One region of the Microbacterium sp. C23T genome, then DNA from elsewhere that is predicted to be linked to it. Evidence: predicted binding sites of a transcription regulator. Region 1 holds the regulator's gene; the other holds the start of a gene.
What was found. The regulator HrcA, encoded in region 1, represses chaperone genes, less so after heat shock. The targets are predictions, from matches to a motif close to TTNGCACTCGNNNNNNNCGAGTGCNAA.

Region 1 (15,093 bases):
TCAGCGCCCCGCTGCCGTGGCTGCAGTGGGGTCTCGCGGCACTCGCCTGGCTGCCGGCGTCATGGATCGCCGCGACGGCGACGACCGCATCGGCGCTCCCCGCCGACGCGCTGCCCTGGCTGGAGGGCATCCCCGGCGCGGTGGCCCTCGCGGGGGTGGGCCTGTCGATCGGGCTCGCGATCGCGCTCGACCGCGGCGGCTCGCGGGCTCGACGGGCCACACGCGGGACCGCGATCGTGGTCGTCGCCGTGCTGACCGGTGGCGGCCTCGGAGCCGGCGCGCTGACCACGATCGCCGGCCGATGGACCCTGCCCGGCGCCTGGGCGGTGCTCGCCTGCGACGTCGGCCAAGGAGATGCCGTCCTGCTCCGTTCGGAGGGCGCCGTCGCGCTGATCGACACCGGGCCCGATCCCGAACCGCTCGCCGTCTGCCTCTCGCGTGCCGGGATCGACCGCATCGACCTGCTCGTCCTCACCCACTACGACCTCGACCACATCGGCGGGCTCGATGCGGTGCGCGGTCGCGTCGGCACAGTGCTCCACGGACCGGGCGACGCGACGGGGCAGGCCGCGATCGCCTCGCTGACGGCGCGGGGAGCCCGCGCGACCGAGGCGTCCGCCGGGCTCAGCGGGTCGCTGGGGGGTGCACGGTGGCGGGTGCTCTGGCCGAAGGCTGGCAGCCGGGCCTTCCCGTCCGGAAACGATGCGAGTGTCGTGCTCGACGTCCGAGGCGGCGGCATCCCGTCGACCCTCCTGCTCGGCGACCTCTCTGCCTCGCCGCAGCGGCTGCTGACGGCATCGGGGGCGCTGGATCCGCCCTACACGATCGTCAAGACCGCTCATCACGGCAGCGCCGATCAGGACGCAGGACTCTACGCCGCCGCACGGCCGTCGATCGCGCTCGTCACGGTGGGCGCCGACAACGACTACGGGCATCCGCGCGACGAGGCGCTGAAGATCCTCGCCGACGTCGACGCGAGGATCCTGCGCACCGACCGCGACGGCGCTATCGCGCTGTGGAGCGCCGAGACCGGTGCGATGTCCCTGTGGCGCGACCGCGGCGGGTGAAGGAAGGCGGCCTGCGTCGGTGGGCGTCGGTAGGCTGGGGGAATGGCTTCCCCCGCACGCCGAGCACCCGCGAAGGCCGCGCGCAGCGCCATTCCCCAGTTGTCATGGCGGGCCCCGCAGCCGGCGCCGATCGTGCTCGTCTCCGGGCCTGAGGAGGTCTGCGCCGAACGGGCGATCGCCGGCGTGCGCGACTATCTGCGCGCCGAAGACCCGACGCTCGAGGTGTCCGACATCCGTGCCGACGACTATGCCGCCGGCACACTCCTCGGCGTCACCTCGCCGTCGCTGTTCGGCGAGCCGCGGCTGGTCCGGGTGAGCGGCGTCGAGAAGTGCTCCGACACGTTCCTCGCCGAGGCCGTCGCCTACCTCGCCGCGCCGCAGGACGGCGCGACGGTCGTGCTCAGGCACACGGGTGCGAGCGTGCGCGGCAAGAAGCTGCTCGACGCGATCCGTGCGGGTGAGGGCTCGGGCGTCGAGATCGCGTGCCCGGCCGTCAAACGTGACTCGGACCGCTTCGACTTCGCCGCGGGCGAGTTCCAGGCCGCGAAGAAGCGCATCGCGCCGACCGCGCTGCGCGCGCTCGTCTCCGCGTTCGCCGACGACCTCACCGAGCTCGCTGCGGCGTGCCAGCAGCTCATCGCGGACGTTCCCGGCGACATCACCGACCAGATCGTCGAGCGCTACTACGGGGGCCGCGTCGAGACGTCGGCCTTCACGGTCGCCGACACGGCGATCGCGGGGCGCTACGGTGAGGCGCTCATCGCGCTCCGGCACGCCCTGGCCTCGGGCGCCGACCCGGTGCCGCTCGTCGCGGCCGTCGCCATGAAGCTGCGCACGATGGCGCGGGTCGCGGGCAACCGCGAGCCGGCGAAGGCCCTCGCTTCGCGGCTCGGCATGAAGGACTGGCAGATCGATCGCGCGCGCCGCGACCTGGTCGGCTGGAACGAAGAGAGTCTCGGCCGCGCGATCCAGGCGACGGCACGGGCGGATGCCGAGGTCAAGGGCGGCTCGCGCGACGCGGTGTTCGCCCTCGAGCGCATGATCACGGTGATCGCCACGCGGGCGCCGTACGGCGCCTGACTCGGCGACCGCGAAGGCAAGCGAAAGGCCCGCCCCTTGGGGGACGGGCCTTCACGCGACTCGGGGTCGCGGAGCGTGTCAGAGGCTCAGAGAGCGGCGACCTGCTTGGCGATGGCCGACTTGCGGTTCGCCGCCTGGTTCTGGTGGATGACGCCCTTGCTGACGGCCTTGTCGAGCTTCTTGGTCGCCGTGCCCAGCGCCTTCTCGGCCGCGGCCTTGTCGCCGGCCGCGATCGCCTCGCGGGTGCGACGGACGTGCGTCTTCAGCTCGCTCTTGACGGCCTTGTTGCGCTCGCGCGCCTTCTCGTTGGTCTTGTTGCGCTTGATCTGCGACTTGATGTTCGCCACGTGTCGACGTCTTTCGTTCGAAGGTGAATCGGATTTGTGTGCCGGTCAGCGAGAGAGGGGCGCTTCGCGGCGGTCGTGAGGGCGAACCCACACGCAAGCCAAACAAGGATTCTACCAGGTGAACCGGTGACTCATTGACGTCCACAGGCGTGCACGGCAGAGCCCTTCGATGATGCATGATCTACGCGTGGGTGCGCGCGCCGCTGGGGATGCGCGCTCCGTGACGAAGGAGTCCGCCGTGCCGCAGCATCCGTCTGTCGATCTCTCGCCGTTCCCGCCGGGCTTCCGGTGGTCCGCGGCGACCGCCGCGTTCCAGGTCGAGGGCTCGCGCGCCGCCGACGGGCGGGGCCGGTCGATCTGGGACGACTTCGTCGGCACGCCCGGCGCGGTGCGCGACGGCGCGACCGCCGATCCCGGTCCTGACAGCTACCGACGTCATCACGAAGACGTGGCGCTGCTCGCCGGGCTCGGCGTCGACCGCTACCGCTTCTCGATCTCGTGGGTGCGCGTGCAGCCCGAGCCCGGCGGTCCCGTCCTGCAGGCGGGCCTCGACTACTACCGACGCCTCGCCGACGACCTGCTCGAGGCGGGGGTGACGCCCTTCGCGACGCTGTACCACTGGGATCTGCCGAGCGTCCTGGAAGAGCGCGGCGGATGGCTCGACCGCGACACGGCGCTGCGCTTCGGCGAGTACGCCGAGATCGTCGCGGAGGCGCTGGGCGGCAGCATCCGCCACTGGTACACGCTCAATGAGCCGGTCTCGACGTCGCTGCAGGGCTATGCCGTCGGCACGCTCGCGCCGGGCAAGCAGCTGCTGTTCGGCGCGCTGCCGACAGTGCACCACCAGCTGCTCGCGCACGGCCTCGCCCTCCGCACGCTGCGCGCGGCGGGTGCCGAGGAGGTCGGGATCGTCAACAATCACACCCTGGTGCTCCCGACCGGAGACACGGATGCCGACCTCGCAGCCGCGGCCGTGTACGACCTGCTCCACAACCGCGTCTTCGCCGACCCCGTCCTGACCGGCGCGTACCCCGACCTCGACGCGTTCGGCATCCCGCCCATGCCCGTCGAGGACGGCGATCTGGAGCTGATCTCCGCGCCGGGGGACTTCTACGGGATCAACTTCTACAACCCGACGACGATCGCCGCCGCTCCCGAGGGCAGCCCGGTCCCGTTCGAGATCGTGCCCACACCCGGCGCGGCCGTCACAGGCTTCGGATCCGAGTGGCCGATCGTGCCCGCGGCCCTCACCGGCCTCCTGCTCGATTTCCGCGAACGCTACGGCGACCGCCTGCCGCCGCTCGTGATCGGCGAGAACGGGGCGTCCTTCCCCGAACCTGACCACGTCGACGGACCAGTCCCCGACGCCGACCGCATCTCCTACCTCGCGGGACACATCGACGCCGTCGGCGCGGCCGCCGCTGCGGGCGTCGACGTGCGGGAGTACACGGTGTGGTCGCTCCTGGACAACTTCGAGTGGGCGGACGGCTGGTCCCAGCGGTTCGGTCTCGTCCACGTCGACTTCGACACCTCGGCACGCACGCCGAAGGCGTCGTTCGACTGGTACCGCGCCCTCATCGCGGAGGCACACGCGTGAGCGCCCGGCAGGGCGCCAAGGTCGGCGTCGGCTGGTTCACGCTCTTCACGCTGGCGTGGCTCGCGCTCTGGACGGTGCAGCTCACGCCGCTGCAGCTGCTCATCCCGCTGCAGCTCAACACGCCCGACGATGCCGACGGGTGGGTGTCGGGCGTGGTGTCCTCCGGCCTCGTGCTGGCGATGGGCGGTATCGCCGGCGTGATCGCCGCCCCGGTCGCCGGCGGCCTGTCCGATCGCACCCGCGGCAGGATGGGTCGCCGGCGCCCCTGGGCGCTCGGCGGAGTGTGGCTCGGCACCGCGTCGCTCACCGCGATCGCCTTCGCATCGGGTCCGTGGGGCGTGGGACTCGCCTGGGTCGGCGTCTCGGTCGGCGTCGCCGTCGCCTCCGCGGCCTTCACCGCCCTCATCGCCGATCAGCTCACGACGCAGCGGGGCGCAGCATCCGCCGCCGTATCGTCGTCTCAGGCCCTCGGCATCGTGGTGGGCGTCGGCGTCATCGTGCTGCTCGAGCTCGGCGTCGTGGTCGGCTACCTCGTCCTCGCCGGCTTCCTCGCGGTGGTGGGCACCGCGGCGGCGCTCCTGCTGCCCGATCCGCCCGCGCGCTCGGACGTCGCCGTCGCCCGCCAGGTGCGCACGCTCGGCGAACGGCTCGCGGCGCTGCGCGATCGCGACTTCGCGTGGCTGCTCGCCGGGCGCCTCACCGTGAACATCGGCAACGCGCTCGGAACCGGCCTGCTGCTCTTCTTCCTGCTCTACGGCCTGCACCGCGACCCCGCGACGGCCGAGGACGAGCTGCTGCTCCTGATCCTCGTCTACACCCTGTTCGTGGTGGCCTCCTCGATCGCGTCGGGGTGGATCTCGGACCGCACCGGCCGGCGGATCCCGTTCGTCGTGTGGTCGGCCGTCGTGCAGGGGCTCGCGTCGATCATCCTGGTGGTGGCGCCGTCGCTCACCACCGCGATGATCGCGGCGGCCCTCCTCGGCGTCGGCTACGGCGCGTACATGTCCGTGGGACTCGCCCTCGGCACGGACCTGCTCCCGTATCCCGAGGACCACGCCCGCGACCTCGGCTTCGTGAACGTCTCGGCGAGCCTCGGCCAGCTCATCGGCCCGCTCCTCGGCGCCGGTCTCGTCGCCCTCGTGGGCGGCTTCTGGCTGCTGTTCCTCGTGGGAGGAATCCTGTCGATCGCGGGCGGCTTCATGACGTACGCAATCCGCAGCCGCGAGCGCCAGCCGTCAGGCGTGTGACGCCTCCAGCGTGCGGAGGGCGACTTCGAGCAGGGCGTTGAACACGCGCGGGCGCATCACCGTCACGTGATGGGTCGTCCGCGGCACGACGATCAGCTCTGCGTGCTGCGCGACCCTCATGAACAGCTTCTCGTTCAGGCGGAGTTGGTCCCACTGTCCGTTGACGAACCACAGCGGCACGTCGATGCGATGGAGGGCCGCGAGCAGATCGAGCACCGAGAGGCTGCGCAGCGCGATGTCCTGCGCATCGAGTGCGTAGCCGCCGGCGCCGAAGTCGGCGCGGGTCTCGTCGGGAAGGATGCGGTCGAGCATCCGGTCGGTCAGCCACATCCCTCGGTCGGGAAGGGAATCGAAGCCGCGGGCCAGCACGCGGTACGTCGCGAGCCCCACGCCGCGCGGGATCGCGGTGCACGACGCCGCGATGAAGCCCGCGACCGGCGGGGGATCCTCCGCCCCGACGTACTCGATGCACAGCAGGCCGCCCATCGAGTGACCCGACAGCAGCACCGGGCCGCGCTCCGCCGCGGCGCGCACCGCGGAATCGATCGTGGCGAACGCGGACTCGAGGGTGAACTCCTCACCCATGCGGGAACCGTGCCCGGGGAGGTCGACCGCCGTCACCGGGTTGCCCCGCTGGGTCAGGTACTCCACCTGCGCGCGCCACATCGTCGCGGACGTCCGGATGCCGTGCACGAGGACGACCTGGACGACCATGACGCCAGGGTAGCCGTGCGTGCCCGCTTAGCATGGCGGCATGCCCGAGATCGCCCCGCACATCGCGCGCATGCCGGGTTCCGGTGTGCGTCACATCCTCGAGCGCGCCCTGCGCCGCCCCGGCACGATCATCCTCGCGGTGGGGGAGCCGGGCGAGGTCGCGGGCGAGCGTGTCAGGGATGCCGCGTCCCAGGCGTGGCGCGAGGGTGCGATCCGATACACCCCCAACGGCGGCATCGCGGCGCTTCGCGAAGCGATCCGCGACAAGCTCGCTCGTGAGAACGCCCTCGACGTCGACATCGAGCAGATCTGGGTCACGGTCGGCGCCACCCAGGCGCTGCATCTGGCGATGGCGCTCACTCTGTCGCAGGACGACGAGGTGCTGGTGCCCGATCCCGGGTACACGACCTTCACGATGAACGCCCATCTCAGGCAGGCCACGCCGGTGCCGTATCCGCTGCGTCCCGAGCGCGCGTTCCAGCCCGATCTCGCCGAGCTCGAGTCGCTGGTCACCCCGCGGACGCGCGCGATCATCGTGAACACCCCCTCCAACCCGCTCGGGTCGACCTTCGACCGCCCGACGCTGGAGGCGCTGATCGGCCTGGCGCGCCGCCGCGACCTGTGGCTCATCAGCGACGAGGTGTACGAGCGCTTCACGTGGGGTGAGCCGCACGTGAGCCCCGCGACGCTGGACGACGGCGGCCGCGTGCTGTCGGTGTTCTCGATGTCGAAGACGTACGCGATGACCGGAGCGCGGGTCGGGTGGCTGGTCACGCCTCCGGGATGGCGGCAGACCATGCTGCGGGTGCAGGAGTCCGTGGTCAGCTGCGTCGACGAGCCGTCGCAGCGGGCGGCCGCAGAGGCGCTCATCGGCGACCAGGCGCCGGTCGGCCACAGCGCGGCGCACTACCGCGACAACCTCGCCGCTGCCACGGCGCTCCTCGACGCCCGGGGGCTCCGCTACCTCGACCCCACAGGGGCCTTCTATCTCTGGATCGACGTCACGCACGTCTCCGGCGGCGACGTCGTCGCCTGGTGCGAGCGGTTCCTCGACGAGCAGGGTGTCGCTGTCGCTCCCGGAAGCGCGTTCGGTGCCTCGGGCGAGGGCTGGATCCGCGTGTGCGTGGCCAGCGACCGCGACGAGCTGCTCGAGGGGCTGAGCCGCATCCCCGCCCCGGCCTGACCCGCACGCCGTCGCCGGGGTTCGCCGGGCGGCGCGCACCCGTACAATCGTCTGGACATGTCACCGCGCGCCCTGAAGCCCCTCGAGCCCTCTGCCACGCCGCCCGAGCTGATCCGCAACTTCTGCATCATCGCCCACATCGACCACGGCAAGTCGACGTTGGCCGACCGCATGCTGCAGATCACCGGCGTCGTCTCCGACCGCGATATGCGCGCGCAGTACCTCGACCGCATGGACATCGAGCGCGAGCGCGGCATCACGATCAAGTCGCAGGCCGTGCGCATGCCGTGGGCCACGGCTGACCAGACCTTCGCGCTCAACATGATCGACACCCCCGGTCACGTGGACTTCACGTACGAGGTCTCACGTTCACTCGCCGCCTGCGAGGGTGCGATCCTGCTCGTCGACGCCGCGCAGGGCATCGAGGCGCAGACCCTCGCGAACCTCTACCTCGCGCTCGAGAACGACCTCCACATCATCCCGGTGCTCAACAAGATCGACCTGCCGGCCGCCGACCCCGAGAAGTACGCCGCAGAGCTGGCCGGCCTCATCGGCGGCTCGCCCGATGACGTGCTGCGCGTGAGCGGTAAGACCGGCATGGGCGTCGAGACACTGCTCGACCGCATCGTCGAGCAGATCCCCGCGCCGAAGGGGAATCCGGATGCCCCCGCCCGCGCCATGATCTTCGATTCGGTGTACGACTCGTACCGCGGTGTGGTGACCTACGTCCGCATGGTCGACGGCAAGCTGGAGCCGCGCGAGCGCATCCAGATGATGTCGACCAAGGCGACGCACGACCTCCTCGAGATCGGCGTCTCGAGCCCCGAGCCGGTCCCCACCAAGGGGCTCGGCGTCGGCGAGGTCGGCTACCTGATCACCGGTGTGAAGGACGTCCGCCAGTCCAAGGTGGGCGACACGATCACCAACCAGCGCAAGCCCGCGACCGAGCCGCTGTCCGGCTACACCGACCCGAAGCCCATGGTCTTCTCGGGGATCTACCCGATCGATCAGAGCGACTACGCCGACCTGCGTGAGGCGCTCGACAAGCTCAAGCTGTCGGACGCGTCCCTCCAGTACGAGCCGGAGACGTCGGTGGCGCTCGGCTTCGGCTTCCGCTGCGGCTTCCTGGGCCTGCTGCACCTCGAGATCATCACCGAGCGCCTCTCGCGCGAGTTCGACCTCGACCTCATCACGACCGCACCCTCGGTGACGTACGAGGTCACGACCGACACCGGCGAGACCGTCGTCGTCACCAACCCGAGCGAGTACCCGGACGGGCGCGTCGCCGAGGTGTCCGAGCCGGTCGTCAAGGTCGGCATCCTGCTCCCCAAGGACTACGTCGGCACCGTCATGGAGCTGTGCCAGTCCCGCCGCGGGTCGCTCCTGGGCATGGAGTACCTCAGCGAGGACCGCGTGGAGCTCCGCTACCACATGCCCCTCGGCGAGATCGTGTTCGACTTCTTCGACCACCTCAAATCCAAGACGCAGGGTTACGCGAGCCTCGACTACGAGCCCGCCGGTTCGCAGACGGCCGACCTCGTGAAGGTCGACATCCTGCTGCAGGGCGACAAGGTCGACGCGTTCAGCTCGATCGTGCACCGCGACAAGGCGTACGCCTACGGCACGATGATGACCGAGCGCCTGCGCAAGCTCATCCCTCGTCAGCAGTTCGAGGTGCCGATCCAGGCCGCCATCGGCGCCCGCATCATCGCTCGCGAGAACATCCGCGCGATGCGCAAGGACGTCCTCGCCAAGTGCTACGGCGGTGACATCTCCCGCAAGCGCAAGCTCCTCGAGAAGCAGAAGGAGGGCAAGAAGCGCATGAAGATGGTCGGTCGCGTCGAGGTCCCCCAAGAGGCGTTCATCGCCGCGCTCTCAGGCGACGTCGAGGGTCCTGCCAAGAAGTGATGCGACTCGCGAAGTAGGCTGGAATCCATGCGTCGAGGAACCTTCCGTGACGACACCGTCGACTACGCCGCTGTCGGGGCGACCCAAGCGCCGGATCTGATGCAGTATCCGCCGGAGCGCAGCATCCCTGCAGAGCAGTCGTGGCGGATCGGCAGCGGCGAAGCGCGCTTCCGCGCCGCGAGCGAGGCGCTGATGTCGTGGACCGCCCAGCGCGGTGCCGGGCTCGACGTCACCGACGTGCGCCCCGCCTCCGGTCCCATGTACTCGGGGGTGAGCTTCGACGCCGAGGGCAACCCCGTCAAGCCCAGTCGCTCCGAGGCCGAGCAGCGCTTCGACGCGGACGGGACCCCGTTCGTGGGCGCGGGCACGACGATCCGCGTCGACGGCCGCGTCAAGGGGCTCCGCGCCGACGCGGAGCTGCGCGTCATCTTCGCCGTCGAGGAGCCTCGGCGGGTGGGCTTCGCGCTCGGGACCGTGAGCGACTCCGTCGTGAGCGGCGAGGAGTCGTTCATGCTCGACTGGTACGACAACGACGAGGTCTGGTTCACCGTCCGAGCCTTCGACGCGCCCCGTGCCGTGCTGTACCGGATGCTTCCGGGGCTCACGAAGCGCCGTCGTCGCGAGCTGTTCACGCGGTACCTGCGCGCGATCTCGCCGCTGTACACGACTCCCGCGTGAGGCGCTGATGGGCTCCGCTCTTCCCCTCGGCGAGCCCGTTCCCTCGGACGGCTCGCTGCCGGCCGGCACGCGCATCGATCCGGCCGCAGAGTTCAGCGTGTATCTGCACGTCCCCTTCTGCCGCGTCCGCTGCGGGTACTGCGACTTCAACACGTACACGTCGTCCGAGCTGCGGGGCGCCCGCCAGGACGAGTACGCCGACACGCTGCTTCGTGAGATCGAGCTGGCGGCGCCCGTGCTCGAGCGCGCCGGAGGGAACCGTCCCGCGTCGACGGTGTTCTTCGGCGGCGGCACCCCGACGCTGCTCCCGCCCGGCGACCTCGCACGCATGCTGGCCGGCGTCCGCGACACGTTCGGTGTCGCCGACGGGGCCGAGATCACTGTCGAGGCCAACCCCGACACGGTCACGCCCGCGGTCGCGGCCGAGCTCGCGGCATCCGGGGTCACGCGCCTCTCCATCGGCATGCAGTCGGCCGTCCCGCACGTTCTCGCGGCCCTCGATCGCACGCACGATCCCGACAACGTCCGCACGGCGGTGGCCGCTGCGCGCGGGGCCGGGCTCGACGTCAGCGTCGACCTCATCTACGGCGCACCGGGTGAATCGCTCGACGACTGGCGCGCGTCGCTTGAGGCGGCGGTCTCCCTCGAGCCCGACCACATCTCGGCGTACGCGCTCATCATCGAGGACGGCACGAAGCTCGCTCGCCAGATCCGCCGTGGCGAGGTCGTCGCACCCGACGACGACCTGCAGGCCGACATGTACGAGCTCGCAGACGACCTGCTCGCGGACGCGGGGTTCGAGTGGTACGAGGTGTCGAACTGGGCGCGCGGTGACGCGCACCGCTCCCGCCACAACCTCGCGTACTGGGTCGGCGCGGACTGGTGGGGCTTCGGTCCCGGCGCGCACAGCCACGTCGCCGGCGTGCGGTTCTGGAACGTCAAGCACCCCGCCGCCTACGCGCAGCGACTGGCCGCGGGGGAGTCGCCGGCCGCGGGGCGCGAGATCCCGGATGCCGCGGCCAGGAACCTCGAGAGCGTGCTGCTGCGCACCCGCATCCGCGAGGGCCTCCCCGTCGAGGAGCTCCTCGGCGAAGGCCGTCACGCAGTCGCCGCGCTGATCGCGGACGGGCTCATCGAGGGTCCCGCCGCGCTACGCGGGAGGGTCGTGCTCACGCGGCGCGGTCGCCTGCTCGCCGACGCGGTGGTGCGGGCGCTCACCGATTAGCCCCGGCACGATCGCGGGTCGGACGACGATCACGATCCATCCCGGCGTCGCTCGACGATCCGGGCAGGGGCATCGGATAGAATTGGCACTCCAGTCGTGCGAGTGCCAGCTGCGGCGTGAGGAGGCGGGATGGTCAGCGAACGAGGTCTGCAGGTGCTGCGGGCGATCGTCCAGGACTACGTCGACACGCGCGAGCCGGTCGGCAGCAAGGCGATCGTCGAACGGCACGCCTTCGGCGTGTCCGCCGCGACGATCCGCAACGACATGGCGCTGCTCGAAGACGAAGAGCTCATCGTCGCGCCGCACACCTCGTCGGGCCGCGTGCCCACTGACAAGGGCTACCGCGTCTTCGTCGACCATCTCGCAGAGCTCCGGCCGCTCTCGCCGGCCCAGCGGGCGGCCATCGCCTCGTTCCTCGACGGCTCCGGCGACCTCGACGACGTCCTCGTGCGCACCGTGCGCGCCCTCACGCAGCTGACCGGCCAGGTCGCGATCGTGCAGTACCCGTCGTTCGCGCGCGCGACCGTCACCCACGTCGAGCTGGTCCAGCTCGGCGGCGGACGGATGCTGGTGATCGTGGTCACCGACACGGGACGCGTGTCGCAGCGCCTGACGTTCGTCGGCGAGGACTTCGACGACGTCGACCTCGCGCACATCCGCGCGGGGCTCGGCACCCTCCTGGTCGGCCGGCCCGTGCGCGAAGGACTGCAGCGCATCGCCGAGCGCCTCGAGGGACCGGATGCGCAGGCTCCGGCGCACGAGCGCGCGACGGACGAGATCGTCCGCGCCGTCGCCGAGGAGCTCGAGGAGTTCCGCCAGGACAAGCTCGTGATGGCCGGCAGCGCCAACCTCGCACGCCGGGAATCCGACTTCCGCGGCAGCATCTATCCGCTCCTCGAGGCGATCGAGGAGCAGGTGACCCTGCTGCGGCTCATGGGCGAGATGGTCGCCGACGAGCACGGCCTCGCCGCGAGCATCGGCCGCGAGAACGAGGCTTTCGGCCTGGCCGAGGCATCCGTCGTCGCCAGCGACTACGACGCGACGGGCTCTCTCGCCCGCGTCGGCGTGCTCGGCCCGACGCGCATGGATTACCCCACGAACCTCGCGACGGTCCGCGCCGTCGCGCGCTATCTCACGCGCATGCTCGAGCAGGACGACAGCTCCCGCTGACGCACGCGCGCACACACGATCCCGCGGCGCGGCCGCGGCAGGAAGGCGAAAGTGGCTGACCACTACGAGGTCCTCGGCGTCTCACGCGACGCCTCCACCGACGAGATCAAGAAGGCGTACCGGCGGCTGGCCCGACAGCTGCACCCGGACGTGAACCCGGGCGAGGAGGCATCCGAGCGCTTCAAGCTCGTGACGCACGCGTACGACGTCCTCAGCGACCCCGATCAGCGCGCCCGCTACGACATGGGCGGCGGCGACTCGCCGTTCGGCGGTGGGGCCGGTGGCTTCGGCGGGTTCAACGACATCTTCGAGACCTTCTTCGGGGCGGCGGGCGGATCGCGCGGCGGGCGGCCACGATCGCGCCGCGAGCGCGGCCAGGACGCGCTGGTCCGCGTCACCCTCGAGCTCGGCGATGTCGTGTTCGGCACGCACCGCGACATCGAGGTCGACACGGCCGTCGTGTGCGAGACCTGTCAGGGCTCGTGCTGCCAGCCCGGGACGAGCCCGGTGACGTGCGACATCTGCCACGGCACCGGCAACGTGCAGCGCCAGGTGCGGAGCCTCCTCGGCAACGTCGTCACGACGCAGCCGTGCAACGTCTGCCAGGGCTACGGCACGACGATCCCGTACCCGTGCGCGACCTGCCAGGGGCAGGGCCGCGTGCGCGCCCGCCGCACCGTGTCGCTCGACATCCCGGCCGGCGTCGAGACCGGACTCCGCCTGCAGCTTCCGGGTTCGGGCGAGGTCGGCCCGGCCGGCGGCCCCAACGGCGACCTGTACATCGAGGTCACGGTGCAGCCGCACGAGGTGTTCAGCCGTGACGGCGACGACCTGCTGGCGACGCTCGAGGTGTCGATGCCCGACGCGATCCTCGGCACGACGACGACCATCCAGTCGCTCGACGGCCCGGTCGACCTCGAGGTGCGGGCGGGCGTGCAGGCCGGAGACATCCTCACGATCAAGGGCCGCGGCATCACGCCGCTGCGCGGCTCGCAGCGCGGCGACCTCAAGGTCGGCGTGCACGTCGTCACTCCCACGCGCCTCGACCACAAGGAGCGCGCCCTCATCGAGGACTTCGCGAAGCGCACCAAGGCACCGGCCCCCAAGCTCGCCGAGTTCCACCAGGGCCTGTTCGCGAAGCTCCGCGACCGCTTCCGGAACAGCTGACCCGTGGCACTGCACTTCCTCCTCGACGAGCCCGTCGGCGCCGCTCCCGGCGACGCCGTGACGCTCACCGGCGCGGAGGCTCACCACGCCTCGACGGTGCGCAGGGTGCGCGTCGGCGAAGAGGTCACGGTCGGCGACGGCCGCGGTGCGTGGCTCACCGGCACGGTCGAGTCGGTGGCGCCCCGCGAGGTGGTCGTGCGCATCGGCGGACGGACGGATGCTGCGCCCCCGAGCCCGCGCATCGTACTCGTGCAGGCCCTGGCCAAGGGAGACCGGGACGAGCTCGCCGTGCAGGCGGCGACCGAGCTCGGCGTCGACGAGATCGTGCCGTGGCAGGCCGCCCGCAGCGTGTCCCGCTGGGACGCGGCGAAGGCCTCGAAGGGCCGCGCCCGCTGGGCGACCATCGTGCGGGAGGCCGCGAAGCAGGCCCACCGCGCGTGGGTGCCGGAGGTGGCGGAGATGACCACGACCGCGGCGGTCGCGCGCCGGGCGGCAGCATCCCTCGTCCTGATCCTCGAGCCGACGGCGACCGAGCGGCTCGGCGCACTCGCGGTGGACCCGGGTGAGGCGCGGGACATCGTGCTCGTCGTCGGACCCGAAGGCGGCATCGCCCCCGAAGAGCTCGACGCACTCGCTGCCGCGGGCGCGCGACTCGTGCGCCTCGGCGACACGGTGCTGCGCACCTCGACCGCGGGTCCCGCGGCGCTGGCCGTCGTCAGCACCGCGCTCGGGCGGTGGTGACGGTTCGACAGGCTCACCGACCGGGGAGGCTCACCGACCGGGGAGGCTCACCGACCGGGGAGGCTCACCGACCGGGGAGGCTCACCGACCGGGGAGGCTCACCGACCGGGGAGGCTCACCGACCGCTCCCGGAGCCGGTCGCAAGGCCCCGTCGGTAGACTTGCGACATGAGTGAGCCTTCGATCTTCACGCGCATCCTGGACGGGGAGATCCCGTCCGAGATCATCGCAGAGACCGAGAACGCATTCGCCATCCGTGACATCGCCCCGAAGGCGCCTGTGCACCTGCTGGTGATCCCCAAGACCGAGGAGTACCACAACGTCGTCGAGCTCGCCGCCGGCGACCCGGACCTCATGGCGGAGCTCGTGGGACTCGCGAACACGGTCGCCGCCGAGCATTCGGACGGGGACTTCCGCCTGGTCTTCAACACCGGCCCGAACGCGGGCCAGACCATCTTCCACGTGCACGCCCATGTGCTCGCGGGAGGCCTCGAAGAGAAGAGTATCGGTGCCTGATCAACCGGGTCATGAGACGGTGAGCGACCACGTCGAGGTCGACGGCGTCGCGATGGTGCAGCTTCTCGGTCCGCAGGACCGGCTGCTGCGGGTCGTCGAGAAGGAGCACCCGGGCGTCGACGTGCATGTGCGCGGCAACGAGATCACGCTCACGGGCGAGGCGCCGGCCGTCGCGGCGGCACGGACGCTGGTCGACGAGCTCGTCGCGATGACCCGAGCCGGTCAGTCGCTCGGCGAGGACGACGTCGCGTCGTCGAACCGCATCCTCCGCAGCGAAGGCGGGCCGCGCCCCTCGGAGGTTCTCGGTGAGGCGATCCTGTCATCGCGGGGCAAGGTCATCCGGCCGAAGACCCTCGGTCAGAAGGCCTATGTCGACGCGATCGAGGAGAACACCATCGTCTTCGGCATCGGCCCCGCCGGTACCGGCAAGACGTACCTCGCGATGGCGAAGGCC
Region 2 (15,093 bases), on a different contig from region 1:
TGCGCGCGACGTCGTCGGAGGAGTCCACCGGCGGCATCGCGTCGAGCAGGCGCAGGCCCTCGGGCGTCAGGAGCGCTTCGAGTTCGGAGAGTTCCACCCGCCGAGCCTACGGCGCGGGCGCCCGCGCGGGCACCGCTGACCCCGCAGCTCCCCCCGGAACCCCCATCCGAATCCCCCTCTCATCGGGGGCAAGCCCCGGGAACACCCCCGATGTGCGGGTTCGCCCGCCTCGGGACACTCATCTGGAAGCGGTTTTTCGGCACTCTGAGAGAAGGAAGATCATGGCCGACGACAACAACAACCTGCTGGGGATCCAGACCGTCACGGACGACATCCTGTCGAACAACGATCTCCTCTCGAACAACGACAACTCGACCGACATCGGGGTCGGCATCTCCGACTCGTTCAACGACAACTCGGACAACAGCGACAACTCCGACAACTCGGACAACTCGGACAACAGCGACAACTCCGACAACTCGGACAACAGCGACAACTCGGACAACTCCGACAACAGCGACAACTCGGACAACAGCGACAACTCCGACAACTCGGACAACTCGGACAACTCGGACAACTCCGACAATTCCGACAACTCGGACAACTCGACCCACATCGACGTCGACATCGAGGACGCCTTCAACGACAAGTCGGTCCACGACTCGGCCAACGACTTCTCGGTCAACGCCGGCGTGCGGCAGTACAACGTCGGCTTCGAGGACCTCAACATCATCGGCTCGACCGGTGACGGCGGCGGCGGTGGCGGCGCGGGCTTCGCGGCCCTCGACGACGGCGGCGGCGCGTTCAACCTGTCGATCGACAACCGCTCGACGAACGTCGACAACTCCGTCAACCAGAACATCACGACGGCGTCGGGTTCGGGTGGAGCTGCGTGGGCGATCGGCGCCGACGGCGGGTCCGGCACGGGCGGCCTGGGCACTGGGGGCTCAGGCGGCTCGGGCACGGGCGCGGCAGGCGGTGCGGGCACGGGCGGTTCGGGCTCGGGCGGAACCGCGACGGCAACGGTCGGCCTCGGCGCGGACGCGAACGCCGAAGCCAATGGCACGGGCGGCTCAGGCACGGGCGCGGCAGGAGGCGCCGGCACCGGCGCTGGCGGCGGCGCGGGCACGGGTGGTGCGGGATCGGGCGGCGCGGCCGGCGACACCGGCGCAGCCGGTGGCTGGGCGACCGGTGGAAACGTCACGCAGGTGTTCAGCAACGACAACGTCGTCGCCTCGGGCGACGGGTCGGCCGCAGCCGGCGGAGACGTCAACATCGACAACTCCTCGTTCGAGGTGAACGTCGGCGACGTCAACATCGGCAACACGACCGACTCGTACAACGACGACTACGACTACTCCGACAACTGGACGGTCGACGTCAGCGACGCCTTCAACGACAACTCGGTCGACAACTCTTGGGAAGACGACCACTCGGTGGACGTCGACGTCGAAGACGTGAACCTGCTCAGCCCTGGCGCTGACGCGAACGACTTCGATCTCGATCTCTGAGTCACACCCGAGCGACAGGCCCGGCCGCCCCCACACCGGCGGCCGGGCACGTCGCACGCCGGGGGATGCCCCGGGAATCGGGCTCGGGCTAGAGTCGGAGCGGCGCGAGGGAGGTGCAGGTCATGTCGGACTGGCGGATCCCCGGTGACCCGACGCCCGACGACTCCGTGCCCACAGAGCCCGACGACTGGTCGAGCGCCGCGGACGCAGCGCCGGACCCGTTCGCGGATTCCGCGTTCGCGGACTCGACCGACCCGTTCTCTGCCGAGATCGCCGACGTCGACGCCTCGGATTGGGATGCCGACCTTCTCTGGGGGCCGGACACGCCGGCCGACGGCGGCGACGACCTTCCCTTCTGAGCGCACCGGATCGGCCGCAACCGCACCCGGTGCATCCCTTCGCTCCCTCTGCCAGCATGGGGGAGGGGAGGGGCGCTGACACACGCGACCCTGAGGAGGCCACGATGGCCGCGACTGCCGACCCCGCAGACCGCCCCGGTGCTCTCGCGCCCGCCGCCCGCCGCACCTCCGACCTCATCGAGGTCGCCTCCGGCGTCGAGAAGATCGCGTCCGAGACCGGGCGGGCCGACCTGTTCCGCCGTCTCGAGCAGACCCGGGCGCGCCTGCTCGACCCGGATGTGCGCGTCATCATCGTCGGCGAGTTCAAGCAGGGCAAGAGCAAGCTCATCAACGCCCTGGTCAACGCCCCCGCCTGCCCCGTCGACGACGACATCGCGACGAGCGTGTCGACCTCCGTCGGCTACGCGGCGGAGCCGTCGGCATCCGTGCTCATCAGGGAGACGGATGCCGCGGACGCGGTCGAACGGCGCACCATCCCCCTCTCATCCGTGGCCGAGTACGTCTCCGAACGCGGCAACCCGGGCAACGAACGCCGGATCGTGTCGGCGGAGGTGCTGCTGCCGCGCGAGATCCTCAAGGGCGGGCTCAAGCTCGTCGATTCGCCCGGTGTCGGCGGCCTCGAGTCGTTCAACGCCCTCAGCACGCTGTCGGCGCTGTCGACGGCGCACGCGGTGCTGCTCGTCTCGGATGCGTCGCAGGAGTACACCGAGCCCGAGATGCAGCTGCTCAAGCACGCGATGCGCATCTCGCCGAACGTCGCCGCGGTGCTCGCCAAGACCGACCTCTACCCGTCGTGGCGTGAGATCGAGTCAATCGACAAGGGGCACCTCGAGGGAATCGGCGATGTGCCGCTCTACTCCGTCTCCAGCGACTTGCGCCTGCTCGCCGCGGAACTGCAGGACGGCACGCTCAACGACGAATCGGGCTTCCCGGCGCTCGTCGCGCACCTGAGGCGCGACGTGCTCGCCCAGGCGGAGCTGATCCACGAGCGCAGCGCGGTGCACGATCTGACCTCGGTCGTCGAGCAGCTCGCGATGTCGCTGCGCACCGAGCTGAGCACGATCCTCAACCCCGAGGGCACGCCGCAGATGATCGCCCGGCTCGAGGAGGCGAAGGCGCGCGCCGACGAGTTCCGCAGCCGCTCGGCGCGATGGCAGGTGACCCTGACCGACGGCATCGCCGACCTCATCGCCGACATGGAGCACGATCTGCGCGATCGGCTGCGCAAGGTTCAGCGCGAGGCCGAGAACGCGATCGAGGACGGCGACCCCGGGCCCATCTGGGACCAGTTCTCGGAGTGGCTGAGCCAGCGCGTGGTCGCGGCGGTGTCGGAGACCTTCGTCTGGACCGACGAACGCTCCAAGTGGCTGTCGGAGGAGGTCGCGCAGCTCTTCGCCGAGGGGGAGCTCTCGTTGCCGCACATCGACGTGGGCGACACGCGGGGCGTGATGGATCCGGTCGAAGAGCTCGCCGGCCTCGACCCCGGACGCATGAACGCCGCCGAGCGCATATACATCGGCGTGCGCGGCTCGTACGGCGGGGTGCTCATGGTGGGGCTCGCCACGGGCCTCGTCGGGCTGTCGCTCATCAACCCGTTCTCCCTGCTGGCGGGTGTGCTCGTCGGGCGCCGCGCCTACCGCGAAGACATGTCGGCGCGGCTGTCGCGCCGGCAGCACGAGGCGAAGACCCTCGTGCGCCGGTACATCGACGAAGTCAGCTTCCAGGTCGGCAAGCAGCTCAAGGACCGCCTGCGGCTCGTCCAGCGCGCGGGACGCGACCACTTCGGCGCCATCGCCGACGAGCTGCACCGGTCACTGACCGACGCCCTCAACGCGGCGAAGCAGTCCGCGGTCACCTACACCTCGCAGCGCGACGAGCGCGTCGCCCAGCTGCGCGCACAGCTCGGGCGTCTCGAGACCTTCGGCAAGGCGATCCCTCCGCTGCCGAAGGGGGAGACGCGGGCGGTGACACCCGCGCCCCCGCGGCCGGCTGTGACGCCGGCGGCTTCGCCGCACGAGCCGCAGCCCGCGGCGGCCGACCGGTGAGCACGTCGATGCGGGAGGACGCACGGGCGCTGCTGGCCGAGGCACGTGACGCGTACGGCGGCGATGCGACCGCGCTGGGCGTGCTCGACGAGCTCGACCGGCGTCTCGCCGAGCCCCTGCGGCTCGCGCTCGCCGGCATGGTCAAGGCGGGCAAGTCGACGCTCCTCAACGCGATGCTGGGCGAGCAGATCGCCCCCACCGATGCCGGCGAGTGCACGAAGGTCGTCACCTGGTACCGCTACTCGATGACACCGACGATCACGCTGCACCTGCGGACCGGAGAGACCCGTCGGATGCCCGTGCGTCGCGATGACGGCCGCCTCGTCCTGGACCTCGGCGACACCGCCGCGGAGGACGTCTCGTGGATCGACGTCGGATGGCCGTTGGATGCCTTGAAATCGGTGATCCTCATCGACACCCCCGGCATCGCGTCGCTGTCGGCCTCGACCTCCGCGCGCGCGGCGACCTTCCTCGCGCCCGAGGAGTCCGCCTCCGGAGCGGACGCCGTCGTCTACCTCCTCCGCCATCTGCATCCGTCGGACGTGAAGTTCCTGGAGGCGTTCCGCGACACCGCCGCGGGCGCCGCACAGACGATCTGCGCCGTCGGCGTGCTGTCGCGCGCCGACGAGATCGGGTCGGGCCGCATCGATTCCCTCCTCTCAGCGGGGAAGGTCGCGCGGCGCTACGCGCGGGACAGTTCGCTCGCGTCGCTGCTCCTGGGGGTGATCCCCGTCGCCGGGCTCCTCGCTGAGGGGGCGCGCACACTGCGCGAACGGGAGTACGCCGCGTTCCGGGAGCTTGCCGCTCTCGAGCGGGCCGACCGGGAGCGGCTCCTGGTGTCGGCGGACCGGTTCGTCCGCGACACCGCGCTCACGACCCTCGGCGCCGACGAGCGCACCGCCCTGCTGGAGCGGTTCGGCATCTTCGGCGTGCGGCTGGCGACCGCGCTCATCCGGGGAGGGGCGCGTTCTTCGTCCGACCTGTCGCGCGAGCTGGTCGAGCAGAGCGGCCTCATCCCGCTGCAGCAGTTCGTCCGCGATCAGTTCCGCACCCGCGAGGCGACGCTCAAGGTCCGCGGTGTGCTCCTCGGGCTCGAGCGGCTCATCGACGAGCGCCCGGTCGCCGGTGCCGTCGTCATCCGCGCCGGCATCGAGCGGCTGTCGGCCGGCGCCCACGCCCTGCGCGAGCTCTCGCTGCTCGCGACGGCCCGCGCCGAGGGGCTGCCGCTCGCGGGACCCGACGCGGCGCAGGCCGTCGCGATCATCGGCGGCGATGGGACGCCAGCGACGACGCGGTTGGGGCTCCCGGAGGACGCGGGAGCGGAGGCCGTGCGACAGCGCGCCCTCGCGCAGCTCGACCACTGGCGGCGGCTGAGCGACTCGCCGCTCACCGACCGCGCCGCGGTCGCGGTGTGCCGCGTCGTGATCCGCAGCCTGGAGGCGATCGTGTCAGAAATCCCCGAGGGTGGGGGGGTCGGCACCGTGGCGGACGTCGTGACGCCGGGCGGACCAGGCGATCGCTCGGGGGAGCGCGCTGATGAGCAGAGCGAGCGCGACGAGTCCGCATTGTCCGGCGAGCACGGGAAAGAGCGGCTCGCCGCGCTCGCCGATCGCGACGACCTCTGACGCCAGCAGCACCACGATCGCCTGCAGCAGCAGGGTGCCCAGCTGCCACCACCGCACATGAGGCTTGCGGCTCATGAATGACACGAGCAGCGTGACCTGGGTCAGCAACAGCGCCACCAGCGTGCCGAACACCGACCAGAAGATGATGTCGGCCGCCGTCGTGTAGGTCTCGTCGCTCCGGCCCTCCGTGACGCCACGCACGACATCGGCCATCAGGGGCAGCTGCGTCTCGCGGATCACGAACATGTAGACGATCGCGAACGCGCCGACCGCGAAGCTCAGGATCCAGCAGAACTGGCTCAGCCTCACCGAGAACGGCGGCGTCAGCTTCACGATCACCGGCGCCGTGCTCGGTCGCGCGACAGGTGGGCGCTCCGGCGCGGGCCGCGCCGGACCGGAGGCCGGCGAGGACGACGCCGCGGGCGCGCCGGGCGGAGGAGTCGTCGGGTCGGTCACGGCCGGATTGCTCATTGATCCTCGAGCGGCTCGTCGGGATATGCCTCGGGCTCAGGCGGCGTCAGCGGCTCCGCGGCGTCCACGCCCGACGTGTCCGTCATGTCCGCCATGAGCGGTGCCGCGTCCTCCGCCGGTGCGGGCTCGGCGGGCGCCGGTGCGTCCGTCGCCGCGGTGGCAGCGGCATCCGCTGCCGTGTCCACCGCGTCGGTCACCTGCGACAGGCCGTCGTCGAGCGCGGGATCCGCGAGGACGGATGCTGCGGCATCCGACTCCGCCCCGTCGCCGTCGGTCGCATCGGCGTCGACGGGTGCGTCGGCCTCGTCGTCGGCGTCGCCGGTCGCAGTGGTGTTGTGGCTGCCGGTGGTGTTGCCGACCGCGACGTCGCCGACGCCGATCGTCGTCTCAGACTCGTCGACGAGGACGTCGTCGCCCGCGGCCACGGATCCGTCGCCCGCGGCGATGACCGCGCTCTGGTCGAAGATCTGGGTCACGTCACCGCCCTGCGTCCAGATGTTCTGATTCGTGGACTGGTCGACGATGGTCGAGCGCGCGTCGATCGTCGTGAACTGGTTGATGATGCGCGAGATCTCGCGGATCGTCTCGGTGTCGGTCGTGTGAGTGGAGGGTTCTGGGACGGTGTCCCTCGCGACGCTGTGCTGATTCGACGCCGGCCGCGGCGCCACCGAGGGGTGGTCGACGATGACGGGCGCCACGCTGCGCACGTCGGCGGCACAGGCGCCCTGCAGTCCCCGTGCGGCCATCGCGGCGCCGGGGTCGTCGTTGAACTCCTCCACCGCGTTCGGATCGCGCAGCAGGCTCAGGATGAACGCGATCAGCGCATCCGCGACCGTCTCGATCGGCGTAGTCATGGTCCCCTCCAGCGTCGGGTGGTTGCGGCACAGGTGTCCGCAATACTGAACGTCTTGCTCACGGTATTCAGATGTCGTGGGGTCGGCATCGGGGCTAACCCCTATGGCGTCACGCGGCCCGATGGGGGTCCGCGTCGGTCTCGGTGTCCGGAGCGTCCGCCGTCGTGGCGGTTTCGCTCATGAGCAGGCGCAGCTTCGCGATCACGTCCGAGCGCGACGTCGCGCCCAGGCGGCGGCGGATGTGCGCGATGTGGTGCTCGGCGGTGCGCGGCGAGATGAAGATGGCCTCGCCGATCTCTGCGTAGGTCTTGCCCTGCAGCACGAGCCGCGCGACTTCGCGCTCGCGCTCGCTGAGCACCTCGGCGGCCGGCGACGCGTCGCTCTCGGCGCGTGCGGCGGGCTCGCCGGACGCGGGCGCCGTGGTCCGCTCCAGCTCGATCGGATGCAGCTCCCGTGCCCGGGCCAGCAGCCGCGCGCTCACGCGCCGATCCGTCGAGCGTGCGGCTCCGTGACCGGCCAGGCGCGCAGCATCCCATGCCATTCCGTACGAGGCGAGCTGCTGGGCGGCCGCTTCCACGGCGTCGGGGTCGACGGTGCCCGCGAGCACCGACGTCCAGATGCGGCCCGCCTTCGCCATCGCTGCCGCCACGGCGCTGTGGTGGCCGGCGGCGACGAGGGCGTGCGCGTGCGGGATCAGCTCATCCGGACGACCGAGAAGGATGCTGCGCTGCACGCCCGCCCATCGCACGGCCGCCGTCCACAGCGGCGACCCCCCGAGCCCGTCCGCGACCTCCAGAGCCCGCTCCAGGGCCTGCGCGGCGCGATCGGCGTCGCCGGTCTTCGCGGCCGCGCACACGAGCTCGGTCAGGGGCAGGAAGAGGAAGGCGTCCACGTCGACGCGGAGGAGCGCGGTGTGGGCCGAGCGCCAGGCAGCGGCGAGATCGGCGGCGTCGCCGTATCGGCGCGCGAGCGCCACCTCCACCGCCCGCGCGAGGAGCCGGTCGCGGGGCGAGCGCGCGCCCGGCTGGGTTTCGGCCTGCGCCAGCGCGAGGCGTGCGTCGTGCGGGCGCACGCGCTGCACGGCGATCCACGCGCGCCACAGCAGGAGCCGCGGGCGCGCCCACTGCCCGCCGTGCCCGCCCGCGATCGCATCGTCGACGACGGACTGCGCCGTGACGGTGTCGCCGAGGTTGAGCGCGACGATCGCGGCGATCACCGCGGGCGGCTCGGCGATCGGCGCCGACGTGCGTGCGGACGTGTACATCTCGGACGCCCGGATGAGGTCGACGAGCACCGTGTCCGTCGCGTCGGCGGCGAGCGTCGCGCGGACGCCCCGGTCGACGAGGCTCATCGCGGTGCCGAGGGTCGACGGCATGGCGGGGAGCCCGTCGGGCTCCGTCTTCGCGGCGGCGAGGGCGGCGCCGTCGCCGACGCCCAGCGCCGCGATGGTCGCGCGGGCCGATGCGGTCGCGGTCTGGGGTGGCATCGCGCGGTAGGTCGCAGCGCTCTGGGTGAGCATGCCCCGTGCGGCCCAGACGGCCGCGGCGAGGTCGGTGAGGGGCTCGGCATGCTCGGGGGCACCCGCGTCGCCGGTGCCGGGCTCTTCGCCCGCCCGGGTGCGCGCGGCTTCGGTGAGGACTGACGCCTCGTCGAGATCGCCGACGGCCCAGGCCGCCTGCGCGCGGCGTTCGAGAACCGCCGTCGTCTGAAGACCGGCATCCCAGGCCGCCTGGTACAGCTCGCGTGCCCGCTCAGGGTGGGTCTCGAGCAGCCGGTCGCCCTGGTCGGCCAGCGCGGCACCGAGCCCGGGTGTGTGCAGGCGCGACAGCATCGCGGCGTAGTCCGGGTCGTCGCTCGCGACGGCGAGGGTGAGGCCGTCGCCGAGCTCCGCCGTCAGCAGGGCGATGGTCTGCGCCGACGCCGCGGACCGCACGGCCGAGCGCACCGCCGGCGCCGCGCGTCCGCCGCGTAGCAGCAGCCCCTCCGCGTAGGCGCGGAGGGCGAGTTCGTCATCCCTCTCGTCGTCCGCCGGCGAATGGCCGTGGGCCGCGACGAGGCAGCGGCGCTCGACGAAGGTGCGGATGTCGCCGTCGACGGTCTCGAGCCGGTGCGCGACGCGGTCGTCGAGCACGCGCGACAGCGCACGATGGGAGGCGTCGTCGACGCAGTCGCGCTCGTCGTGGGCGGCGATGGCCTCGGCGACGAGCCACGAGACCCCGTCCGTGACCTCGAGGATGCGGTCCACGCACGCCGTCGGGATCGACAGCCGGCGTGTCTCCAGATCATCGAGCACGTCCGAGCGCGAGACGTGCCCCAGGACGATCGCGGGCTGCGTGTGCTCGAGCAGGCGCGCGATGGTGACGGTGGCATCCGTCGTCGGCCAGGGCCTGCTCGCGACGATGAGACCCGCGTCGGGGTCGTCGGCCCGACGGCGCACCGCGGCGAGCAATTCCGGTCGCAGCAGGTGCAGGTCGTCGACGAGGAGCACGTGCGCCGCGGGAAGACGGACGATCTCACCCGCGGTGTCCGGCATCGCCGCGACGTCGCGCTCGCCGGCGGCGAGGGCGTCCTGCAGGCGCTGCAGCAGCGCGGTCTTGCCGGAGCCTGCCGTGCCCACCACCAGCGCACGCGGTGCGCGCCCCGCCCGTGAGGCCAGCGCGTCCACGACGGGCCGGAGGCGCCGGGGGAGGCCGGGTGCACCACTGCGAGCGGCCGTGGTGGCCGGGCGATCTGTCGCGAGAAGCATGTCGAACCCTTGCGTGTCGTGTGTCTCTCCCGCTCACTGCGGGATCGGCACGTCCGTTGGTTCGGGGGTCGGGGCGGGCTCGCTCGGGGCGGGATCGGGGGGAGGGTCGCTCGGGGCCGGATCCGCGGGCGGGTCCGCGGGCGGATCGGTCGGGGTGGGGTCCGCCGGCGGGTCGGTCGGCGTCGGATCCGCGGGCGGGTCGCTGGGCGTCGGGTCCGCGGGCGGGTCGGACGGAGTGGGATCGGCGGGCGGATCCGTCGGCGTCGGATCGGACGGCGGATCGCTCGGCGGCGGGCCGGTGGGTGGATCGTCCGCCGTCGACCCGCCGGGAGTGGTGCTCGTCGAAGGGCTGGTCGACGCGGAGTTCGAGCCCGACCCCGAGCCCGACCCCGAACCGGACCCTGAGCCCGATCCCGAACCGGAGCCCGACGACGGCGACGCGGCCTTCGCGGCCTGGCTCGGGCTGGTGGCGGGGGTGCGTGCGTCCGACTCCGCCATCGCCTTGGTCGCGGTCGCCTTGCGGGGGTTCGCCGTCTTCGGCGCGGGCGTGGTGGTCTTCTCCTCGACCGGCGCGGCGGCGTGCTCGGTGAGGGGCGCCGCGGCCGACACCGGTGCCGCCTTCGGCAGCGCGGCGGGCGGGGCCGACGACGGCTCCTCCTCGTCCGCGGTGCTGCTGGGCGCTGGGCGCGGGTCGTCCGCGTCGGCGAGCGACCCGGCGGCCATCGTGCCGGCGAAGACGAGCCCGCCCGCCACCGCCACCGCGGCGGCGCTGATCAGCAGCGACAGTCCGCGCTTCGCCGCGTGCTCCGGTCGCGCTGCGGCACCGACTGCGCGCGGCGGAAGCAGATCGAGCCCGCGTGCGGCCTGCGACACGAGGTCGTCGAACGTCGCCGGCGTCTCCGGAACGACGGCGAGCGCGCGCTCCTCGAGGCGTGCGAGCGCCGTGCGCGCGGCGCCGAGCGAGATGGACGCCTTCGGATCGGCATCGATCGCCACGGGACGGTCGAATCTCTCGGACAGTCGCTGAGCGACCAGCGGGATGCGCGACGAGCCGCCGATGAGCACGAGCGCCGCGAGCTGACCGGGCGCGAGATCCGCCGAGTCGATCGTCCGCTCCAGGGCGTCCACCGTGCGCTCCAGCGCCGGCTCGATCATCGCCTCGAACTCGGCCCGCGTCACCCGGATGCTCGAACGTGCGCCTCCGACGAACACCGGGATCACGGCATCCGAGTCGAAGGAGAGTGCCTCCTTCGCCTCGACGCAGTCGCGTCGCAGCTGCTGCAGGGCGAGGCGGGTGTCCGCGTCGTCGAGTGACAGCGCGCTCGCCGCGAGGCCCGAGACCGTGAGCGCGTGGCGCAGCACGGCGTCGTCGAAGTCGGCGCCGCCGAGGTCGTCGATGCCTGCGGCCTCGCCGCGCACCGCGAACGACGACCCGGCACCCTGCTGGAGGACGACGGCGTCGAACGTCCCGCCGCCCAGGTCGTAGACCGCCAGCGCCTGGCCGACAGCGAGCGGGTGCGTCGCGCCGTAGTGGCGGGCCGCGGCCTCCGGCTCGGGGATGAGCTCGACGTCGCGGATGCCGAGACCGCCGAGCGATTGCGTGACCAGGGCGAGCCGGTGCGGTCCCCACGCCGTCGGATGCGTCAGCGCGATCGCCGCCGGGGGAGCGCCCTCGCGCTCGGTCACGGTCTGCACGACCGCGGCGAAGGCGCGCGCGAAGAGGTCCTCGGATCTGAGCGAGCGTCCCCCCACCGCGATCGGGACGTCGTCGCCCACGCCGCGTTTGAACTCGCGGATGAGGCGTTCGGGCTGACTCAGGCCGCGGCGCTCGCCGGCGTCGGCGAACAGGAGGTCTCCGTCGTCCGTGACGAAGGCGACGGAGGCGACGTTGTCGCCTCTTCGGCCCAACGGCACAGGTGTGACCGTCGCTTGGCCGCTGGATCCGGTTCGGGCCGTCGCGGCGGCCGTTCTGCTCGTGCCGACATCGACCGCGAGTGCGTACTCATGCGAAACCATCGCTGAAACTCCCCCAAAGAGTTCAGGACGAGTCTCCCCCCGCGACTGGTCTACCACCGCAGACAGTCGAGCGCGAGGGGATGCCCGCAAAACGAAGACACATTCACGGAGTCGCCCGGCGCGGTTCTGATACATCCGCGTGCGAATCGGTGTCCGGTTCGGCGCAACGGCGGGGCGCAGCATCCGTGTGACGACTCATTGGCACTCACGTTGCATGAGTGCCAGCCGGTTGCCTAGACTGACGTAAGCACTCTCAACGTCAGAGTGCTAACGAGTCTTAGTCTCAAGAAAGAAGAGGTAGACCGTGTCGGTTTCCATCAAGCCGCTCGAGGACCGCATCGTCATCAAGCAGGTCGAGGCTGAGCAGACCACGTCCAGCGGTCTGGTCATCCCCGACACCGCCAAGGAGAAGCCCCAGGAGGGCGAGGTCGTGGCGGTGGGCCCGGGTCGTATCGACGACAACGGCAACCGCATCCCGCTCGACGTCGCCGTCGGCGACCGCGTGATCTACAGCAAGTACGGCGGGACCGAGGTCAAGTTCGGCGGCGACGAGTTCCTCGTCCTGTCGGCTCGCGACGTCCTCGCGGTCGTCGTTCGCTGAGTTCCGCGCACTGCGCGTACCGAAAGGGTCGGATGCTTCGGCATCCGGCCCTTTCGTCGTCCGCGCTGGTCGGAATCGCGTGACGGACGACGGAAACCGGATGCCGCGGCCCTTGGCCTGCGGGCCGTGCCGCGACGGGGCGGGCGTAGGCTGACTCGGTGAGTCACGAGCAGTCTTCCCTTCCCGATCGCGACGTGGTGGACGGACTCGACGACTCGACGGCGCTCGACCTGGGCGTCACCACCGGGACCCGCAGTGCTGTGTCCGATGCGGCCGAGGCCCGGGAGCGCCGGCTCGGCGGGGTCTTCACGTTCTCCGCGTACCTGCTGTGGGGCTTCCTGCCGCTGTACTTCCTGCTCCTCGCGCCCACCGGGCCGTGGGAGATCGTGGCGTGGCGCATCCTGCTCTCACTGGTCTTCTGCGCGCTCCTGCTCACGGTGACCCGCACGTGGCCGCGACTCGCGGGGATCTTCCGGCAGCCGAGGGTGCTCGGCCTCACGGTGGTCGCGGGCCTCTTGATCTACGTCAACTGGCAGGTGTTCATCTACGGGGCCTTGAACGGTCACGTGATCGAGACCAGCCTGGGCTACTTCATCAACCCGATCGCGACGGTGCTGCTCGCCGTGCTCGTGCTGCGCGAGCGGCTGCGGCCGACGCAGTGGGTCGCCATAGGCATCGCCGCGGCGGCGGTCGCGGTGATCGTGATCGGCTACCGCGCCTTCCCGTGGATCGCACTCACGCTCGCAGCGTCCTTCGGCGTCTACGGCCTCGTGAAGAAGAAGGTCGGCCCGTCGGTCGACGCCGTGAGCGGGCTGACCCTCGAGACGCTGTGGCTCACGCCGATCGCAGTCGTCGTGCTCGTGATCGTCGGCGCGACCGAGGGGCTCACGATGGGCGCGGACGGCTGGCAGCACACGCTGCTCCTCAGCCTGACCGGTGTCATCACCGCGGTGCCGCTGCTGCTCTTCGCCGCGGGTGCGCGCCGCGTCTCGCTCACGACCATCGGGCTGCTGCAGTTCGTCGCGCCGGTCCTGCAGTTCCTCGTGGGCTGGCTCTGGCTCGGCGAGCCGATGCCGCTCGAGCGCTGGATCGGCTTCGGCCTGGTGTGGGTGGCGCTCGTCGTCCTCACGGTCGATTCGCTCATCCACGCCCGCCGCAGCCGGGTCGCGGCCTGACGCTCAGCGCACCAGGCGGGCGATGGCCTGCGTGGCCTCGGTGATCTTGGCGTCGGCCTCGGCGCCGCCCAGGCGGGCGGCATCCACCACGCAGTGGCGCAGGTGGTCGTCCAGCAGACCCACGGCGACGGCTTCGAGTGCGGAGGTCAGCGCGCTGATCTGCGTGAGGATGTCGATGCAGTACTTCTCGTCCTCGACCATCTTGTGGATGCCGCGGGCCTGCCCCTCGATGCGCTTCAGGCGATTGAGGTACTTGTCCTTGTCGGTGATGTAGCCGTGGTGGGCGTGATCGCCGGCGTGCGTGTGCTCAGCGGAGTGCTCGAGAGCGGTGTCGGTCATGTCGGACTCCTTCAACGGTGAGCGGTCGAGAGGCTGCGGCCCTTCGACGGGCTCAGGGACCGGGAACGGCCTCGGGGCCGGGAACGGCCCTGGGGCCGGGATTGGCTTTGGAAGCGACGCAGGCGCAGGCTGTTGCCCACGACGAAAACGCTCGAGAACGCCATCGCCGCTCCGGCGATCATAGGGTTCAAGAGGCCCAGCGCCGCCAACGGGATCGCGGCGACGTTGTACGCGAAGGCCCAGAACAGGTTGACCTTGATCGTGCCGAGGGTCGCGCGCGAGAGTCGGATCGCGTCGGCCGCGCTGCGCAGGTCCCCGCGGACGAGGGTGATGTCGGACGCCTCGATCGCCGCATCCGTCCCGGTTCCCATCGCGAGGCCGAGGTCGGCCTGTGCGAGGGCGGCGGCGTCGTTCACGCCGTCGCCGACCATCGCGACGACGCGGCCCTCGTTCTGGAGCTCGGTCACGACGGCGACCTTGTCCTGCGGAAGCACCTCGGCGATCACGCGCTCGATGCCGACCTCGTCGGCGATGGCCTGTGCCGCGGCGGCGTTGTCTCCCGTGAGGAGCACGGGCGCGAGGCCGAGGGCCTTGAGCTGCCGCACCGCCTCGCGGCTGGTGGGCTTGACCTGGTCGGCGACGACGAGGAGGCCGTGCACCGCGCCGTCCCAGGCGGCGAGGACCGGGGTGCGGCCCAGCGCCTCGGCGGCGGCCTTCGCGACGGCGAGGTCGTCGGGGAGGGTCAGCGCCCAGTCGGCGAGCAGGGCCTCGCGGCCGACGAGCACCGCGTGCCCCTCGACGACGCCCGAGACGCCCTTGCCGGGCACGCTCTGGAACGACTCGACCGGCGGCAGGTCTCCGGCTTCGGCGGTCGCGGCGCGGGCGATCGCCTGCGCGATCGGGTGCTCGGAGGCGTGCTCCAGAGCGCCCGCGAGACGCAGCAGCTCGGCGCGGGCCGCGGACGCCTCGTTCGTGTGCGGATCGACTGACCCGGCCACCACGACGTCGATGAGCGACATGCGTCCGCTCGTGACGGTGCCGGTCTTGTCGAGCACGACCGTGTCGACCGTTCGCGTGGACTCGAGCACCTCGGGCCCCTTGATGAGGATGCCGAGCTGCGCGCCCCGGCCGGTGCCGACGAGCAGGGCGGTGGGGGTGGCGAGCCCCAGCGCGCACGGGCACGCGATGATGAGCACCGCGACGGCCGCGGTGAAGGCCATGGAAGCCGGGGCGCCGGAGAGCAGCCAGGCCACGAGCGTGCCGAGCGAGATCAGCAGCACGATCGGGACGAACACGCCCGAGATGCGATCGGCCAGGCGCTGCACCTTGGCCTTGCCCGACTGGGCGTCTT

Region 2: groES (co-chaperone GroES) is a predicted target of HrcA. The motif match lies at 11,826-11,852, and genes of this name have one in related genera.

What each region holds. Positions count from the first base shown of each region.
Region 1 is NZ_JBKFBD010000011.1:42,550-57,642, reverse strand. Features, by position in the region: gene ACLBXX_RS07960 (ComEC/Rec2 family competence protein) at 1-1,067, shown strand, start outside; gene holA (DNA polymerase III subunit delta) at 1,110-2,147, shown strand; gene rpsT (30S ribosomal protein S20) at 2,234-2,494, opposite strand; gene ACLBXX_RS07945 (GH1 family beta-glucosidase) at 2,715-4,091, shown strand; gene ACLBXX_RS07940 (MFS transporter) at 4,088-5,338, shown strand; gene ACLBXX_RS07935 (alpha/beta fold hydrolase) at 5,327-6,052, opposite strand; gene ACLBXX_RS07930 (pyridoxal phosphate-dependent aminotransferase) at 6,093-7,235, shown strand; gene lepA (translation elongation factor 4) at 7,293-9,143, shown strand; gene ACLBXX_RS07920 (DUF1990 family protein) at 9,171-9,821, shown strand; gene hemW (radical SAM family heme chaperone HemW) at 9,829-11,046, shown strand; gene hrcA (heat-inducible transcriptional repressor HrcA) at 11,176-12,216, shown strand; gene dnaJ (molecular chaperone DnaJ) at 12,268-13,383, shown strand; gene ACLBXX_RS07900 (16S rRNA (uracil(1498)-N(3))-methyltransferase) at 13,387-14,124, shown strand; gene ACLBXX_RS07895 (HIT domain-containing protein) at 14,292-14,639, shown strand; gene ACLBXX_RS07890 (PhoH family protein) at 14,692-15,093, shown strand, end outside.
Region 2 is NZ_JBKFBD010000031.1:15,120-30,212, forward strand. Features, by position in the region: gene ACLBXX_RS16485 (THUMP-like domain-containing protein) at 1-97, opposite strand, end outside; gene ACLBXX_RS16490 (hypothetical protein) at 282-1,511, shown strand; gene ACLBXX_RS16495 (hypothetical protein) at 1,634-1,870, shown strand; gene ACLBXX_RS16500 (dynamin family protein) at 1,975-3,915, shown strand; gene ACLBXX_RS16505 (dynamin family protein) at 3,912-5,540, shown strand; gene ACLBXX_RS16510 (IniB N-terminal domain-containing protein) at 6,008-6,865, opposite strand; gene ACLBXX_RS16515 (LuxR C-terminal-related transcriptional regulator) at 6,975-9,611, opposite strand; gene ACLBXX_RS16520 (Hsp70 family protein) at 9,645-11,519, opposite strand; gene groES (co-chaperone GroES) at 11,932-12,228, shown strand; gene rarD (EamA family transporter RarD) at 12,489-13,403, shown strand; gene ACLBXX_RS16535 (metal-sensitive transcriptional regulator) at 13,407-13,742, opposite strand; gene ACLBXX_RS16540 (heavy metal translocating P-type ATPase) at 13,754-15,093, opposite strand, start outside.